One region of the Niveibacterium sp. COAC-50 genome, then DNA from elsewhere that is predicted to be linked to it. Evidence: predicted binding sites of a transcription regulator. Region 1 holds the regulator's gene; the other holds the start of a gene.

Evidence for each region. Region 1 encodes FliA, which starts transcription of late flagellar genes. Its sites were predicted from a motif close to CTAAAGTTNNNNNNNNNNNNGCCGNTA; they were not measured.
Region 2: motA (flagellar motor stator protein MotA) is a predicted target of FliA. The motif match lies at 4,484-4,510, and genes of this name have one in related genera.

Annotation. Positions count from the first base shown of each region.
Region 1 is NZ_JABCJM010000003.1:360,996-368,326, forward strand. Features, by position in the region: gene flgA (flagellar basal body P-ring formation chaperone FlgA) at 63-764, shown strand; gene flgM (flagellar biosynthesis anti-sigma factor FlgM) at 913-1,218, shown strand; gene HH302_RS14840 (flagella synthesis protein FlgN) at 1,247-1,723, shown strand; gene motD (flagellar motor protein MotD) at 1,774-2,601, opposite strand; gene HH302_RS14850 (flagellar motor protein) at 2,785-3,525, opposite strand; gene HH302_RS14855 (RNA polymerase sigma factor FliA) at 3,540-4,295, opposite strand; gene HH302_RS14860 (hypothetical protein) at 4,420-5,205, opposite strand; gene flhF (flagellar biosynthesis protein FlhF) at 5,202-6,821, opposite strand; gene flhA (flagellar biosynthesis protein FlhA) at 7,060-7,331, opposite strand, start outside.
Region 2 is NZ_JABCJM010000001.1:1,013,775-1,021,105, reverse strand. Features, by position in the region: gene HH302_RS04585 (chemotaxis protein CheW) at 1-956, opposite strand, end outside; gene HH302_RS04580 (response regulator) at 997-1,362, opposite strand; gene HH302_RS04575 (methyl-accepting chemotaxis protein) at 1,389-2,552, opposite strand; gene motB (flagellar motor protein MotB) at 2,571-3,524, opposite strand; gene motA (flagellar motor stator protein MotA) at 3,575-4,429, opposite strand; gene flhC (flagellar transcriptional regulator FlhC) at 4,618-5,166, opposite strand; gene flhD (flagellar transcriptional regulator FlhD) at 5,177-5,494, opposite strand; gene HH302_RS04550 (HDOD domain-containing protein) at 5,671-7,331, opposite strand, start outside.

The DNA.
Region 1 (7,331 bases):
CCGCCGCTGCCGGCAAGCCTTGCCGCCATCACGGCAAACGCGACCCGTGTGACAATCGCGCCATGCTCGCGAAGCCAGTCCGAACCATCCTGCTCACCGCCTTGCTGCTGCTGGCTTCACCAGCCCATCCGGAAACACCGGCGAGCGCTGCGCAGGCTGCCCTGCGCGAGGCGGTAACCCAGTTTCTGATGCGCGAGGCATCGCGCAACAGCGGCGCCGTGACAGTCGAGATCGCCGACGCTGCGATCCCCCGCAACGCGAAACCCTGCGATTCGCCGCAAGCCTTTTTGCCGAGCGGCCAGCGCGCCTGGGGACACACCACCGTGGGCGTGCGCTGTCCACAGCCGGCCTGGACGCTGTTCATTCCCGCGCGGGTGCGGGTTGAGGACGACTACCTGGTTGCGGCCCACCCGCTTGCTGCCGGCAGCGTACTCGGCGCCCAGGACTGGGAAGTTCGTCGCGGCGACGTCGCGGCTTTGCCGCCAGGCACCCTCACCCGCCCGGACCAAGCGGTCGGGCGGACGTTACGGCAGGCGGTGCCCGGCGGCACTGCGCTACGCAGCAACCAGCTTCTGGTGGTGCAAGCAGTGGAACGCGGCCAGCGGGTTCAGGTCATATCTCACGGGCCGGGCTTCCAGGTGGGCAACGAAGGCATTGCCCTGACTGCCGCCGCGGACGGGCAGCCGGTCCAGGTCCGGCTCGACTCTGGCCGCGTCCTGCAAGGCATCGCTCGCTCGGGCGGCCGGGTCGATGTCGGCCAGTAACTCGCGACCTGTCAGCGCAATGATGAAAAATGGTTAAAGTTCCGTGAGATAGCGCCGTTAAACCTGACAACAAGCCGAAGAAGACCCTGCAAACGGAGCATGCTCCTGCCCGCTAGGTCTTCGAACAGGCGAAAACAGGAGCGACATCATGAAGATCGAAGGTTCGTACAAGTCCGTCGGCAATGCCGGCGACGTGAAGGCGCGAGGCACTCGCGAGAGCGCGGCAAAACCCAGCGCCGACGCGGGTTCCAAGGTCGACGTATCACCCTTGGCATCGCGTTTGCAGCAACTGGAAGGTACGCTCGCCGGCGTGCCTGAAGTCGATGCCGCGAAGGTGGGCGAGCTCAAGCAAGCAATCTCCGACGGCCGTTTCCGTGTCAATCCGGAAAAGGTTGCCGATGGCTTGATCGAAAGCGTCCGTCAGATGCTGCAGTCCCAGCCGCGCCAAGCTTGACGGCGCGCATTACAAGTCTGCATAGCGCTTGAACCCGACCGCCCTGCTCCAAGCCCAGTTTTCCGCTCTGCTGGCCGAAGTTTCCGGCCAGCTGGAGCGGTTTGTGCGCCTGCTGGAAGACGAGCACGAGTTGCTTGTCACCGGCCAGGTCGAAGCCCTGCTGGGCTTGGCGGAAGACAAAACCGCTGCCGTACGTCAGTTGCAACAAACGGAAAACGCAAGGGCCCTGCTGCTCAGTCGGTCCGGCATTGACGCGCGGGCCAGCCAAATGGCCGAATTCACCGCGCAGCTTCCCGAACAAACCCAGCGGGCATGGCGGCACTATCTCGACCTCGCCGCACGAGCGCAGCAACTCAATTTGCGCAATGGCGAGTTTATCCGTGACCAGCTGCGCGCCAACCAGCAAGCGATGAGCGTGCTGCTCGCGAGCACCGGGCCGAGCCTCTACGACGCAGGCGGCATCACCTCAACGCGCCCAGGCGGTCGGCTCTTCGGCCAAGCCTGAGCCGGCCGGCCAGCCCGCTGACCGGCCCCTCGGCGTTCTGAACGATCAAGTCATTCCGGCAATGTAGCGCCAAGCGCCGCGCCACCCGGATTGGGTGTCACCGGCCCCACCGCCGGTGCTTCGGCGCTGGGCGGCAACATTGATTCCACATGAATGCTGACTCGGCGGTTGCGCTGGCGTCCGTCGGCTGTGCTGTTATCCGCGATCGGTCGCTGGTCTGCGTAGCCCGCCACCGTAAGCCGACGCGCATCGACACCAGTATCAATGAACAAGCGCACCACCGAGCTCGCGCGCACCGACGACAGTTCCCAGTTCGACGCAAACGCTGCGGTCGCGATCGGAATATTGTCGGAATGCCCCTCAACGCGGATCGGGAAGTCGCCCTGTGCCAAGACCTCACCCACGGCACGCAGCGCACGCACCGCGTCGCTCCCAAGGTAGGCCTCACCCGGATTGAACAGCGCACTGGCATTGATCTCGATCGAGATGCCATGCGCGCCCTCATTCACGGACACCTGGCCGCCGCGCACCAGCGGTTCCAACACGCGCCGGACCTGTTCCGCCATGCTGTGCATCTGCTGACGCGCTTGCACCCGCGCCTCGCTCTCGGCGGGCGACTTTTGCACCTTCGCCTGCTGCGGCACCGCACCCGCGATCGACGCACGCGGCACGATCTGCATGCCGTCGGCGTTCGTCGTCACATTACGGAAGGCGCTCACAAGCGAGTTCGAGAGCACCCGGTACTTGCCCTCGTTGATCGAGCTCAACGCGTACATCACCACGAAGAACGCAAAAAGCAGCGTAATGAAATCTGCGTACGAGACGAGCCACCGCTCGTGATTCTCGTGCTCTTCCTCGTGCTTGCGACGACCCATGATGCGTTCCGGTAAATGCGCTTAAGACATAGGAAAGAACGGCGAACGCGACCACAACTTGAGGCGGACGGTTCAGAAATATCTGGCTGCTGAAGCCGGCCCTGAGCCCGCGACGAATCGCAGGACAGAGCCGAGAATGATGAATGTGAATTTGACGCGGCAGCCTAGAACAAGCGCCGCAACACGTCAGGTGACGTAGCCCTGCAAGCGGCTTTCGATAATGCGCGGATTATCGCCATGGGCGATGCCAACCAGGCCATCGACCAACATTTCGCGCACTGCGACGAGTTGCGCGATATGGGCCTGCAACTTTTTCGCGATCGGCAGAAAGATCAGGTTCGCCGAGCCGACACCATAGATCGTCGCCACGAAGGCCACCGCAATACCCGCGCCGAGCTTTGAAGGGTCAGAGAGGTTCTCCATCACATGGATGAGACCCATCACCGCACCGAGGATACCGATGGTCGGCGCATAACCACCTGCAGCCTCCCACACCTTGGCACTGGTTTTCATCTGCTGCTCCCAGGCGCCGATTTCGACTTCGAGCACCTCGCGAAGCCGTTCTGGTTCGACACCATCGACAAGCAGCTGTAAGCCCTTGGCGGCAAAGCTGTCTTTCAGCCCCATCGCCTGCCCTTCCAGCGCAAGCAGGCCTTCCTTGCGTGCGATCCCACTCCAGGAAACGATTTGCTCGATGACGCGGCGAAACGGCGGCACCGGTGGCACGAAGATCCAAGCGCCCATCCGAAGCCCCTGGCGAAACACCGTGAATGGGCTTTGCAGCATCACCGCGCCGAGCGTTCCGCCGATCACGATCAGGAAAGCCGTGGGCTGGACCAGTGAGCCGATGTGGCCGCCTTCGAGCACCTGCCCGCCGACGATGGCCGTCAAGCCGACAAACAGGCCGAGGATGCTGATCTTATCCACGGCGCGTGCTCCGCTCAGATCGACGCGCGGCGTCCGCGCGCACTGGCTGCATGACTACGCACCTGGCCCGAGATGCGCGAGCGCAGGCGTGCGATCGCCTGGCTGTGCAACTGACAGACGCGCGATTCGGAAACGCCGAGCACTTCGCCAATCTCGCGCAGGTTCAGGTCTTCCTCGTAGTACAGACCCATCACCATCTTCTCGCGCTCGGGCAGATCGTCGATCGCCTTGATCAGCGATTCGCGCATCTTCTTGTCTTCCAGCATGTCGAGCGGATCTGCCTCGTTGCCGGCGACATGGCGCTCGAGGAAGTCTTCTTCCTCCTCGTCGCTGAAATCCTCGAAGTAGACCAGTTGATAGCCGCGCGCTTCCTGCAGCATCTTCTGGTAGTCGGCCAGCGTCATGCCAAGCGTTTCGGCCAGTTCCTTCTCCGTCGGCTGGCGGCCGTGGCGTTGTTCAAGCTGGTGGATCGCGCCTTCGATGCGGCGCATCTCGCGGCGCAGGCTGCGCGGCAGCCAGTCGTTTTCGCGCAGGCCATCGAGCATGGCGCCGCGGATACGTTGGACGGCATAGGTTTCGAACTGGGCACCCAGGCCCTCTTCGTAACGCCCGATCGCGTCGAGCAAACCCAGCATGCCGTTCTGGATGATGTCTTCAACCTGCACGCTCGCCGGCAGTTTCGCCATCAGGTGATACGCAATTCGCTTCACCAGTGGAACGTACTGCGTGACGAGTTGGTTCTTGTCTAGCGTTCCCGATGCGGTGTACATCGTGTGACTCTCTCTTCTACGGTCTCGTTCGAGGCTTCGGACGAAGCCTCCCTGCCGTCACTACTCACACTATCGGCCGCCTGAGAGGGAAATTGAGCCCTATTTCAGGATTTTTTCTTCTGGCTCACAGCGCCAGCGCCATCGAGGTACGCTGCCTTCGCCGCGCCAAGCCGAGAACACGATCCAGAAACACGCCGTCCGTCGTAGTGTCAGATGCTGCCGCGGCGGCGGCCGCACAAGCATCCAATCCCTTCACGCGACGCAGCGCGAGGCTCGTTTGCCGATGCCCGACCAGGACCAGGTTGGCCAACAGGGCCTCTGCCTCGTCCTGATCACGGGGATTTGCCAGAGCCAGGTCGATCTGCGGCCACGGACCACCATCCAAATGCTTGATCAGCGCGTAGGCTTCGGTGATCGCCCGCGGCGAGCCATCGACCACGACGACCATCCGGTGCGCCGCACTGGCGAGCGGCGAGAGGCTACGGCGCTCGTCGGCCCGTGCGTGGATCAACCAGAGATCGCAGCCACGCTGCAAGGCGCGGCAGGTTTCGGCGAAACGCTCGCTCAACACCCGGTCGGCGCCATTCAGGGCGCGCGCCAGGCGCGCCGACGAATACAGCGACAGCCCCGGCCCTGCCTCGACGCGTGCAGCCTCAAGCGATACATGGCGCTCCACCGCCTGCAAGAGATCGAAGCGCGCCGCAGCGCCGAGCGCGTCGGCGAGGTTGCCGCAGCTTGCCATCTCGTCGAACACCGTTACCTGGCGACCGCCTTGTGCGCGCGTCAGCGCCTGCCCCGCCAGCCAATGCATCGCACCGGCACCGAAGGCGCTCACCGCGACCACTTGAGGTGGCGCGCGGCGCAGCAGGCGACGCAAGCCAGCAGCCTGATCCTCGAATCCGGGCTTCATGCGCGCGCTCCGTCGTTGTCGCGGTTGCGTGGGGCCGAGCTGAGCAGGCCGGCATCTTCGGGCGTCAGGCGGAAAGGCGAATCAGGCGCCAGTTCGCGCAGCGCACGGTGCGTCAGCCACGCACGATTTGGCAGATGCAGGTCTTCCGGCACGCGCTGGCCGTTTGCAATGTAGTAGGCACGCAGTTCGTGGCGGATCACCACGTCAAGCGCAGGCGCCAGGGATGCAGCCTCGTCGGTCTTGCTCAGGATGCAACCTGCGAGATCCGGGCCCTCGTAGGCGCGCACCACATCTTCCAGCGTGTCGCCGCGGCTCGTCGCATTCAGCAGCAGCAGCCGGCGAACATGGCCAGCGCCCGACAGCATCGCGGCCTGCTCGGCAACCATCTTGTCGCGCTGGCTCATGCCGATCGTGTCGATCAGCACCATGTGCTTGCCCGCGAGATCCTGGAGTGTGCGGCGAAGTTCGGACGCATCGCGCACCGTATGAACTTGCACGCCAAGGATGCGACCGTAAATGCGCAGCTGCTCGTGCGCGCCGATCCGGTAGCCGTCAGTCGTGATCAGCGCGAGCCGATCGGCGCCGTGGCGCACCACGCAACGCGCGGCAAGCTTGGCTGCGGTCGTCGTCTTGCCCACCCCGGTGGGCCCGACAAGCGCATAGACACCGCCGCGCTCGATCAGATCAGCCTCGGACTCAAGCGTCAGCATGCGTCGCCCGATCTGGTTACGAACCAGGCTGCGCGCCTGATCCGCGCTGACATCGACCGGCACCACCTCGGTCAGCTCGCGTGAGAGCTGTGCGGAAAAACCCGCTTCCAGCAGTTCGCTCATGATCTGCGCGCGCACCGGCGCCCCGCGGGTGAGCTCACCCCAGGCAAACCCGGCCAGCTGGCGTTCGATCATGCCGCGGATCGCACCCATTTCGTCGGCCATCTTGGCGTTGGCGGCTTCCAGCGCACGCACCTTCTCGGCCGCAGCCGCCTCAGCGGCCTGGCGGGCCAGCTCCGCAGCCTGCTCCTCCGCCTGGCGGTCGCGCCGCGCAGCTGGGGCGCTCGCGGGGCGCGTCGGGCGCGGATAACTGTCGGCTGCCTCGGCGCGCAACTCTGCGCGTTGCGCCCAGGGGTTCTCGGGCGGCGTCGTGCGCTCCAGCGGCGGTTCCTCCGGGCGGCCGTAGCGGTCAACCCGCGGCGGAATGAAGGGGCGGATCTGGGCGTGCGGATCGCTCACCGCATGCGGCACGCCCTCGGCCAGGCCTTGATTGAGCGATACGTCACCCCCGCCTGCACGGGCGACACGGGTGCTGAGGCTGACTCGGAAATCAGCATCGTCGCTCGCCGGCGCCTGCATGCGAGGCGCAGCGGCGCGCGGTTGCGGCGGCTCGACCCGGATCGGCGCAGCCGTCGGTGCCGGCGCGGGCGGCGCAGCGGCGGCGCGCGTCTGCGCGCGAATACCGGCTTGCACGGCGCCGACCTCTTCGCTCGGCAGCGCCAAGATCTCGACGCCACCATCAACCGCCCGGTTGGAAAGCACCACGGCGTCGTTGCCGAGTTCTTCCTTGACGAGCCGAAGCGCGTCGCGGGCGGTGCGGCCGTAGTAACGCTTGACGTTGATCATCGTGAGCCTCCGGTGCTGCTTGCCTTGCGCGGCAAGGGCCGCGAATCATCTATCCCGTATCAGCAAGTGCCATTCCACCCACGAAGGACGCATCTGGCATTGCCTGGGGCCGATTATTCGCCGCCACACCGGGTAGTGAGCGGCAGAACACGCCGGGAAAAACCGGCCATTTCTGCCGCATGGCTTGCCGCAATGAAAAATGGCGCCCGCAGGCGCCATCGAAAAGCCGAGAACCGGATCACCCCTTGCCACCGATGATCGCGGTGACACGGATGTTGCGCGACTCCGGCACTTCGGAATTGGCCAGCACACGCATGTTCGGCACCGCACGGCGCAGGAAGCGCGCAAGCAGCCAGCGCAGTTGGTTGGGCACCAGCAGCACCGGCGGCAGGCCGAGGTCCTCCTGCCGTTGCGCCGCCCCCGCCGCTTCGCGCATGAGGTTGTCGGCGAGGTTGGGCTCCAGCACCCCTTCGCCACCGCCCGACTGCATGGCCTGCAGCAGCAGGCGTT
Region 2 (7,331 bases), on a different contig from region 1:
TTGGCGGCAACCGCTGGCGCCAGATGCTCTGCCGCCATCGCGGGCTGCGGCAACGGCTCGAAGAAACCGTAGGAGCCATCGGCGGCATCGCTCGTCGCAGCGGACGCTGCATCGGGCAGCGGTTCGAAGAAGCCGTATCCCGGATCGTCGCTTGAGCTTGTCTGGGCCGGTTCGCTCAGGGGTTCGAAAAAACCGTACGCCGTCTCTTCGTCGGCCGGGGCGCCCGGCGCATCATCGAAGAGACCAAAGGCCTCGTCGGCCTTCGGCGCCACCGGTGCGGCATCGACGACGTCGATCGACACGGACGCGCTGTCGACAACGAACTCCAAGACCGTTCGCAAGGTTTCAGGATCAACATCGCTCGCCAGTTTCACCGACCAGGTGCGCGCGCCTTCGGCAGGCGGGCGAGCATCGATGACTTCCCCCAGCTCCTTGAGCTCGGCGATCAGATTGGCAACCGATTCGTCCGCCTGCGGATCGCCCGGCAGCATCGCAAAGCCCAGCTGGTAGGTGCGCGCCCGTTTGTGGGTACCCGGTGCTGCCGGTATCGCGCCGACCGCACGCTGCGCCTCTTCGGCGAGCACGGCAAGGCGCGCACGCATTGCCTCCGCCGCGGCATGGTCGGCCTCGCCATGGCCCTGGTGGGCGTCAAGCAAATTACGCAGTACGTCGCCCGCTGCGAGGCAAGCGTCGACCATTTCTTCGGTCAGCGTGATGGCCCCGTTGCGCACGAGATCGAGCAGCGTCTCCATCACATGCGTCAGCTCGGCAACATCGGTGAATCCGAAGGTCGCCGCCGAGCCCTTGATCGAGTGCGCCGCCCGGAAGATGGCGGGCAAATCGCCGCTCTCGGGCGCCGCAACGTCGACGGCCAGCAGCAAGGACTCCATGTTCTCGAGGTGCTCGCGGGATTCCTCGAAGAACACCGCATGGAACTGGCTCATGTCGAATGACATGCCGCTCTCCCCTGGCCCGGTACGTGTTGCCGCGACAGATTCAGCCGATGACCTTCTTGACGACCTCGATGAGCTTCTGCGGATCAAAAGGCTTGACCAGCCACCCCGTGGCCCCCGCGGCACGCCCTTGCTGCTTCATGGTGTCGGACGACTCGGTGGTCAGCATCAGGATCGGCACGCTGCGGTATTGCGGCAGCGCGCGCAATTGCTTGATCAGGCTGAGGCCATCCATGCGCGGCATGTTCTGGTCAGTCAGCACCAGCGATACCGGGCGGCCCTTCGCCTTCTCCAGCCCATCCATGCCGTCAACAGCCTCCAGCACGTCGTAGCCAGCGCTCTTGAGCGTGAAAGAGACCATCTGCCGGATCGAAGCCGAGTCATCTACCGTGAGAACCGTCTTTGCCATGATGTTCAGCTTTCCTTGCCTGTTGTTCAGAACAGCTCGATATCGCCAACCGCGATCCGAGCCTGATTCACCGTATGCACATCCTTGATCGCGGGCAGCGCATCGACGCGCGCCGTAATGGCCTGCCCAGCGCGCTCACGCGCCCCCGGCAGCGTTTGCGCAGCCGCCAATTCGCCGATCGACGTCGCGAGGGCTTCCAGCGCATCCACGCGCTGCAGCACATGGCCGACCAACTGCGACACCATGTCCTGAAACTGCATGGCCATGACCGCGCGGTTCACTTCTTCGTCCATCGCGCTCGAATGCTGGCTGAGCTGCTCTACGCCCTGGCGGCGCTGCGCGTTGAGGCGCTCAACCGCCGCCAGCACCTCTTCAACCTCGCTCTTCGAGTTCAGCGCAAAGGTCATGTCCTGCGACGCCATCTGCGAGATCGCCGCTTCCGTGCTGCGCACACCATCCCGCATCGATTGCATCAGGCCGCCAATCTGTTGCGAGAACGAACTGGTGCGGGCAGACAGGTCGCGCACTTCGTCGGCTACCACGGCGAAGCCACGGCCCGCCTCCCCGGCTCGCGCGGCCTCAATCGCAGCGTTGAGCGCGAGCAGGTTCGTCTGCTTTGCGATCGCGCCGATCTCGCCAAGGATCTGCTCTACATCGGTCGCGCGCTTCGAAATCGTCTCGGTGAGTTCGACCAACTCCATCGCGATCCGGCTGTTCTCGATCACACTATCAACGATGCGTTGCATCACCGTTGAGGTGTTGCTGACAAAACGGTCAAAGCCATCCTGATTCGCAGCCCCATCAACGCCCTGAGCGGTGATTTGAAGGGCTATTTCCTGTTGCGCGCGGGTATGCGCATGCATGCCATTGAAGCTGTCGCCCAACTTCTGGATTGCGTCATGCAGCAGGCTGCGGATGCGCTCGACTTCGCCACGTATGGCCTCAAGTTGCGCGGCAGCGCCGCGGCCAGCGTCGCCCAGGCTGGAAGGCAAAGGGTCTGCCACCGGTTCTACTTGCCTCGCGGCATCGCGCTCAACGCCTGCGCGAGTCAGCGCAGTACAAATCGCCCACGTAAGGGCAACCACGACACCAGCGGCATAGCCCGGCCAAGCAAAGAACCATGCGAGCACGATCGCCACAGCGCTCAGGCACACACCAACGGTCATTGCAGATCGTTTGCTGAACTTCATGTTGGCCTCTGTCTCCGCTTACTGCGCCGGCCTTACTGCGTTGCCGTCCATTTCGCGCCCGACATCACTGGCAGTCGGTGCCGCGCCGCTGACCTCCAGCGTGCGACCTGCCGTTGCGAGTTGCTCCTCAGCGCGCTTGTTCAGCACCACGATGCTGATCCGGCGGTTGATCGGGTCGTACGGATCTTCGGCTTTGAGTGGAATCGTCGCGGCGAGGCCCACCACGCGCGCCACCCGGTCATCAGTCAGCCCGCCAAAAACCAGTTCGCGCCGGCAGGCATTGGCGCGATCGGCGGAGAGTTCCCAGTTGCCAAAGCCGCGGTCGCCCCCGGCGTACTGGGTGGCATCGGTATGGCCGGATACGCTGATGCGGTTGCCGACCTCGTTAAGCGTCTGTGCAACCGCGTGCAGGATCTCGCGGGTGTAGGGCTTGAGCGTCGCCCCACCGCTATCGAACATTGGCCGATTCTTCTCGTCGACGATCTGGATCCGCAGACCTTCCGACGTGATGTCGAGCAACAACTGTTTGGCGAACGGGCGCAGCACTGGTGACGCCTCGATCATCGCTTCGAGCTTCTGTTTCACTTCCTCGAAACGCGCGCGCTCGATTGCCTCGTTATCGGCCGGCATGAGCTTAGGTTGGCGCAGACGCTTCTTCGGCTGGTCGTAGTCGGCGTTGGCGACCTGGCCGACCGATTTGGTGAGGTCGTTGCCGCCGCCGGGGATCACCGATGTCGCATCGCCCGTCCCCCGCCCGCCCTGTGCGGACATCTTGACCGGTGCCTGAAAGTAATCCGAGATGCCTTTCAGGTCGCCCTCGGTGGTTGAACCCAGCAGCCACATCAGCAGGAAGAACGCCATCATCGCAGTGACGAAGTCCGCGTACGCGATCTTCCATGCACCGCCATGCGCACCACCGCCGCCCTTCTTGATGCGCTTGATGACAATTGGTTGTTGGGTAGCTTCGGCCATTTAGTCAGATAGGCGAGTTGTCACTTGGTCCGGCTGGTCAATGCCCGTGCTTACTTCTTGCGGCTCTTGATCTCGTCTTCGAGTTCCTTGAAGCCGGGGCGGTCCGTCGAGAACAACACCTTGCGGCCAAATTCGATGGCGACCTGCGGCGCATAGCCGTTCATGCTTGCAAGCAGTACCACCTTGATGCACTGGAAGATCTTTCCGCCCTCTTCCATCTTCTGTTCCATCTGGCCAGCCAGCGGACCAACGAAACCGTAGGAGAGCAGGATGCCGAGGAAGGTGCCGACAAGCGCGCCGCCGATCATCTTGCCCAGCACCGCTGGCGGCTGACCGACCGAGCCCATCACGTTCACCACGCCCATCACCGCGACGACGATACCGAAGGCCGGAACACCGTCGGCCATTTTGGTCACCGCGTGCACCGGTGTGTGTGCCTCCTGATGGTGGGTCTCGATCTCCATGTCCATCAGGTTTTCGATCTCGAAGGCATTGAGGTTGCCACCGACCATCATGCGCAGATAGTCGGTCAGGAATTCCATCGCGTGGTGATCAACGGTAACGGTGGGGTACTTGCCAAAGATCGCGCTGCTCTCGGGGTTTTCGATGTCGTTCTCGATCGACATCAGCCCTTCCTTGCGCACCTTGGCGAGGATCTCGTAGAGCATCGCCAGCAAATCCACGTACATCGCCTTGTTGTAAGGCGAGCCCTTGAAAACACCGGGCACAGCCGCGGCGATTGATTTGATGGTCTTGAGGCTGTTGCCGGCGACCATGCCGCCAATCATCAAGCCAAAGATTGCCGCGTATTCGGCTGGCACCCAAAGCGCCGCAAGGCTGCCGTGGATCGCATATGTGCCGACTGACGCGGCGAGGATGATCACGTAGCCAATGATCAGGAACATTGCCTTCTGCCCTTCCTACAGAAACATCCGTGTTTCAGCACCCGACTGAGCCTGTAACGGCGGCGCCAAGAGAAACTTGAGCACCCGCGCTGCGCTGCAACAGCCGATTTCGCGGGCCCCACGGCGCAAAAAAAGGCCGTCGGCACTTGCGTGCCGACGGCGCAGCTCCTTGCTGAGCAAGGAGGAGGTCAGCCGGTCAGACTGGCGTCGCTTTGGGCGGCGGCGCGGCGGGTCTTGCCCGCACGCGAGGGTACGTTGCACAGCCCACAGACGTAGTCGTGCGTCGGGTCGTAGGCGTGCGCAACGTAGCGGCCACCACAGCGAGTGCAGCCGGCGAGTTGCAACATGTGCGCGTCAAAAAAACGGATCAGCGTCCAGGCGCGCGTCAGGCTCAAGACGCGCTCTAGATCGTGCTCTTCGCAGTGGGCGATGTACAAGCGATAGGCCGAGAGCACCGACTCAAGCCCGCGTTGCCCGCCATGCTCTTGCAGAAACCGATGGAAGCCCATGAACAGCGAGGCATGGATGTTCTGTTGCCAGGTCATGAACCAGTCGGTCGAGAATGGCAGCATGCCCTTCGGCGGCGATTCGCCGCGCACTTCCTTGTAGAGGCGCAGCAACCGCTCGCGCGACAAGGAGGTCTCCGCCTCCAGCATCTGCATGCGGGCCCCCATGCGAATCATCTCGATCGCACTCTGGGTATCGATCGCATCCTGCACCACGCTTCGGGTTGCCATGGCGCGATCCTCAGGCGAGGTTTTCGACCGGGCGGCTGGCCGCCAGGATTGCGGCGTGAATGCTTGCAACTGCGGGCTCGCGCTCGTGGTTGGCGAGCAGTTCGAGCAGCAGGCGCTCATCGAAGCGGACCTGGCACAGCATCATGCCCGAGCTCGACATACGCAGAATCTGCGCCGGAGAGAGCGACTCGATCACATCGGCCGCGTCTTCACCCACACCCAGGCGGAACATGCCCGCCTGCCGGTCTTCCAGCAGCAGTCGCTGGGCCAGCATCAGGTAGGACAGATTCAGTTCGCGGATCTCTTCCGCCAAGTTTGCCGTGCGCATGGTGACCTCCTCAGTCCGTCGCCTTTTTGGCGACTTATCGTGTGGAAGCAACAGTACCAACGGCACTCAGGAAACTTGAGTCGGGCGATTTCGGATAATCGCGTAGGCGAAAACGACCAGCGCCATGTAGGAATTTCACCTACACGGCGCGAAAATCGGGAACAAACCTCAAACAATCAATGCGTTACAACACCCTCTCGCTCCGCAAAAAGAGCAAAACCGGCCGCCCGGCCTGTGCCGGCAACAGCGCCCTTTGAGGCAGAAAGTTCACTTGAGGCCTCGCTGATGAGGGTTTCAGGCGCACTCATCGACGAATTCCGCTGCGCCAACCCGATCTGGACAGCAATTCGAAGCTGGAGCCGATCAACCCGGAACGGCGTTGCCTCCACTTGCTGACGCAGACGCTCGGCAACAAGGCCCGCACCCTGCACATCGGTGTCGGGACACAAAACCGAAAACACGCCGTCGTCTGTTCGCGCCAGCACATCGTGGGTGCGAAGGGCCTGCTTCAGGACACTGCCAACATGCTTGACCACCGCGTCGCCAATCATCTGACCGTAGGTCGAGCGGATCTGGGCCAAGCCATCCACTTCGATCGCCATGCAAACCATCGGGCGCTGGCTGCGCGAAGCGGCCGACCACTCCTGCTCGACGCGATCGATGAAGTAGCGCCGGTTCGGCAGTGCCGTCAGCACATCGGTCAGCGCGACATCCTGCAAGCGGCGATTCGAGACTGCCAATTCCGACGCAAAATGGCGGATCTCCTCGCGATCGCGCTCGATCTCTTCATGCAGCTTCACCACACGCAACCCGGCGCGCATACGCGCCAGCAGCACGCGGCCGTTGATCGGCTTGGTGATGAAGTCATCCACGCCACATTCGAAGGCTTCGACCAAACGCTGTTCGTTCTCGTGGCTGGTCAGCACCAGCACGTAGATGCTGCGCCCGACGCGCGTCTGCCGCAGTCGCTCTACAAGCTTCAGGCCGCTGCCGTCGGACAAGGACCACTCGACGATCATCAAATGTGGCTGCGTCAGGATCGCCGCCTCGGCCGCCTGCGCGATCGTGTCGACCTCATGGACTTCATGGCCGGCGTCGTGGAGCAGCGTACGAATCGAGGCCCTCACCGCAGCGTCAGACTCAACCACCAGTACCCGCATATGGCGTTTTGCCGGTGGCGGCACGGCAACATCCGTTGGGGCCGCCACAGCGGGAGCCGCCTGCGTCACAGGCTCCGGCGCGGCCACTGCACTGCGCTCGACGAGGCTCGAAAAAGCGTCAATCTGGACGGGGGCAAGTTGCAGCAGCGACGACCACTCCGAGCAATCGCGAATCGCGGCGTCGCAGGTTTCATTCAATTCGGCGCCATCAATCTGCAGACTTGAAGCCAGCGCGACGATAGACGGCACCCGCCGGGCATGTTCGCTCCGCTCGGTCTCGCAGAGGCGCCCAAGCTCAGCAGCCAAGGCCAGCGACCGACACAGCGTCGCCTCACGCGAACCATCCGCCGGCCAGGCATGTTCCGGCTGCCCATGCACTGCCACCACCTGCGCGAAGGTACGCGGCATGCCCCAGTCCGCAAGCATCAGACCGGACAGCTCACGGTGATCGAGCGCGAACGCGGCCTGCTCGCGCGCCACCAGCTCATCGGAACCGGCTGCACTCAGGCGCAGCAGGTCGCCGTACTGCTCTGGATACAAGGTAGCCATCGCCAGCTCGCCGATACGCGACAGCAAACCGACGCAATAGGCCTCGTCCGCAGGTGCCGCACGCGTACGCAGCGTGATCGCCTGCATCGCCGTGGCGCGCATGAGGGAAGAAGCCCAGAAACCCTCGT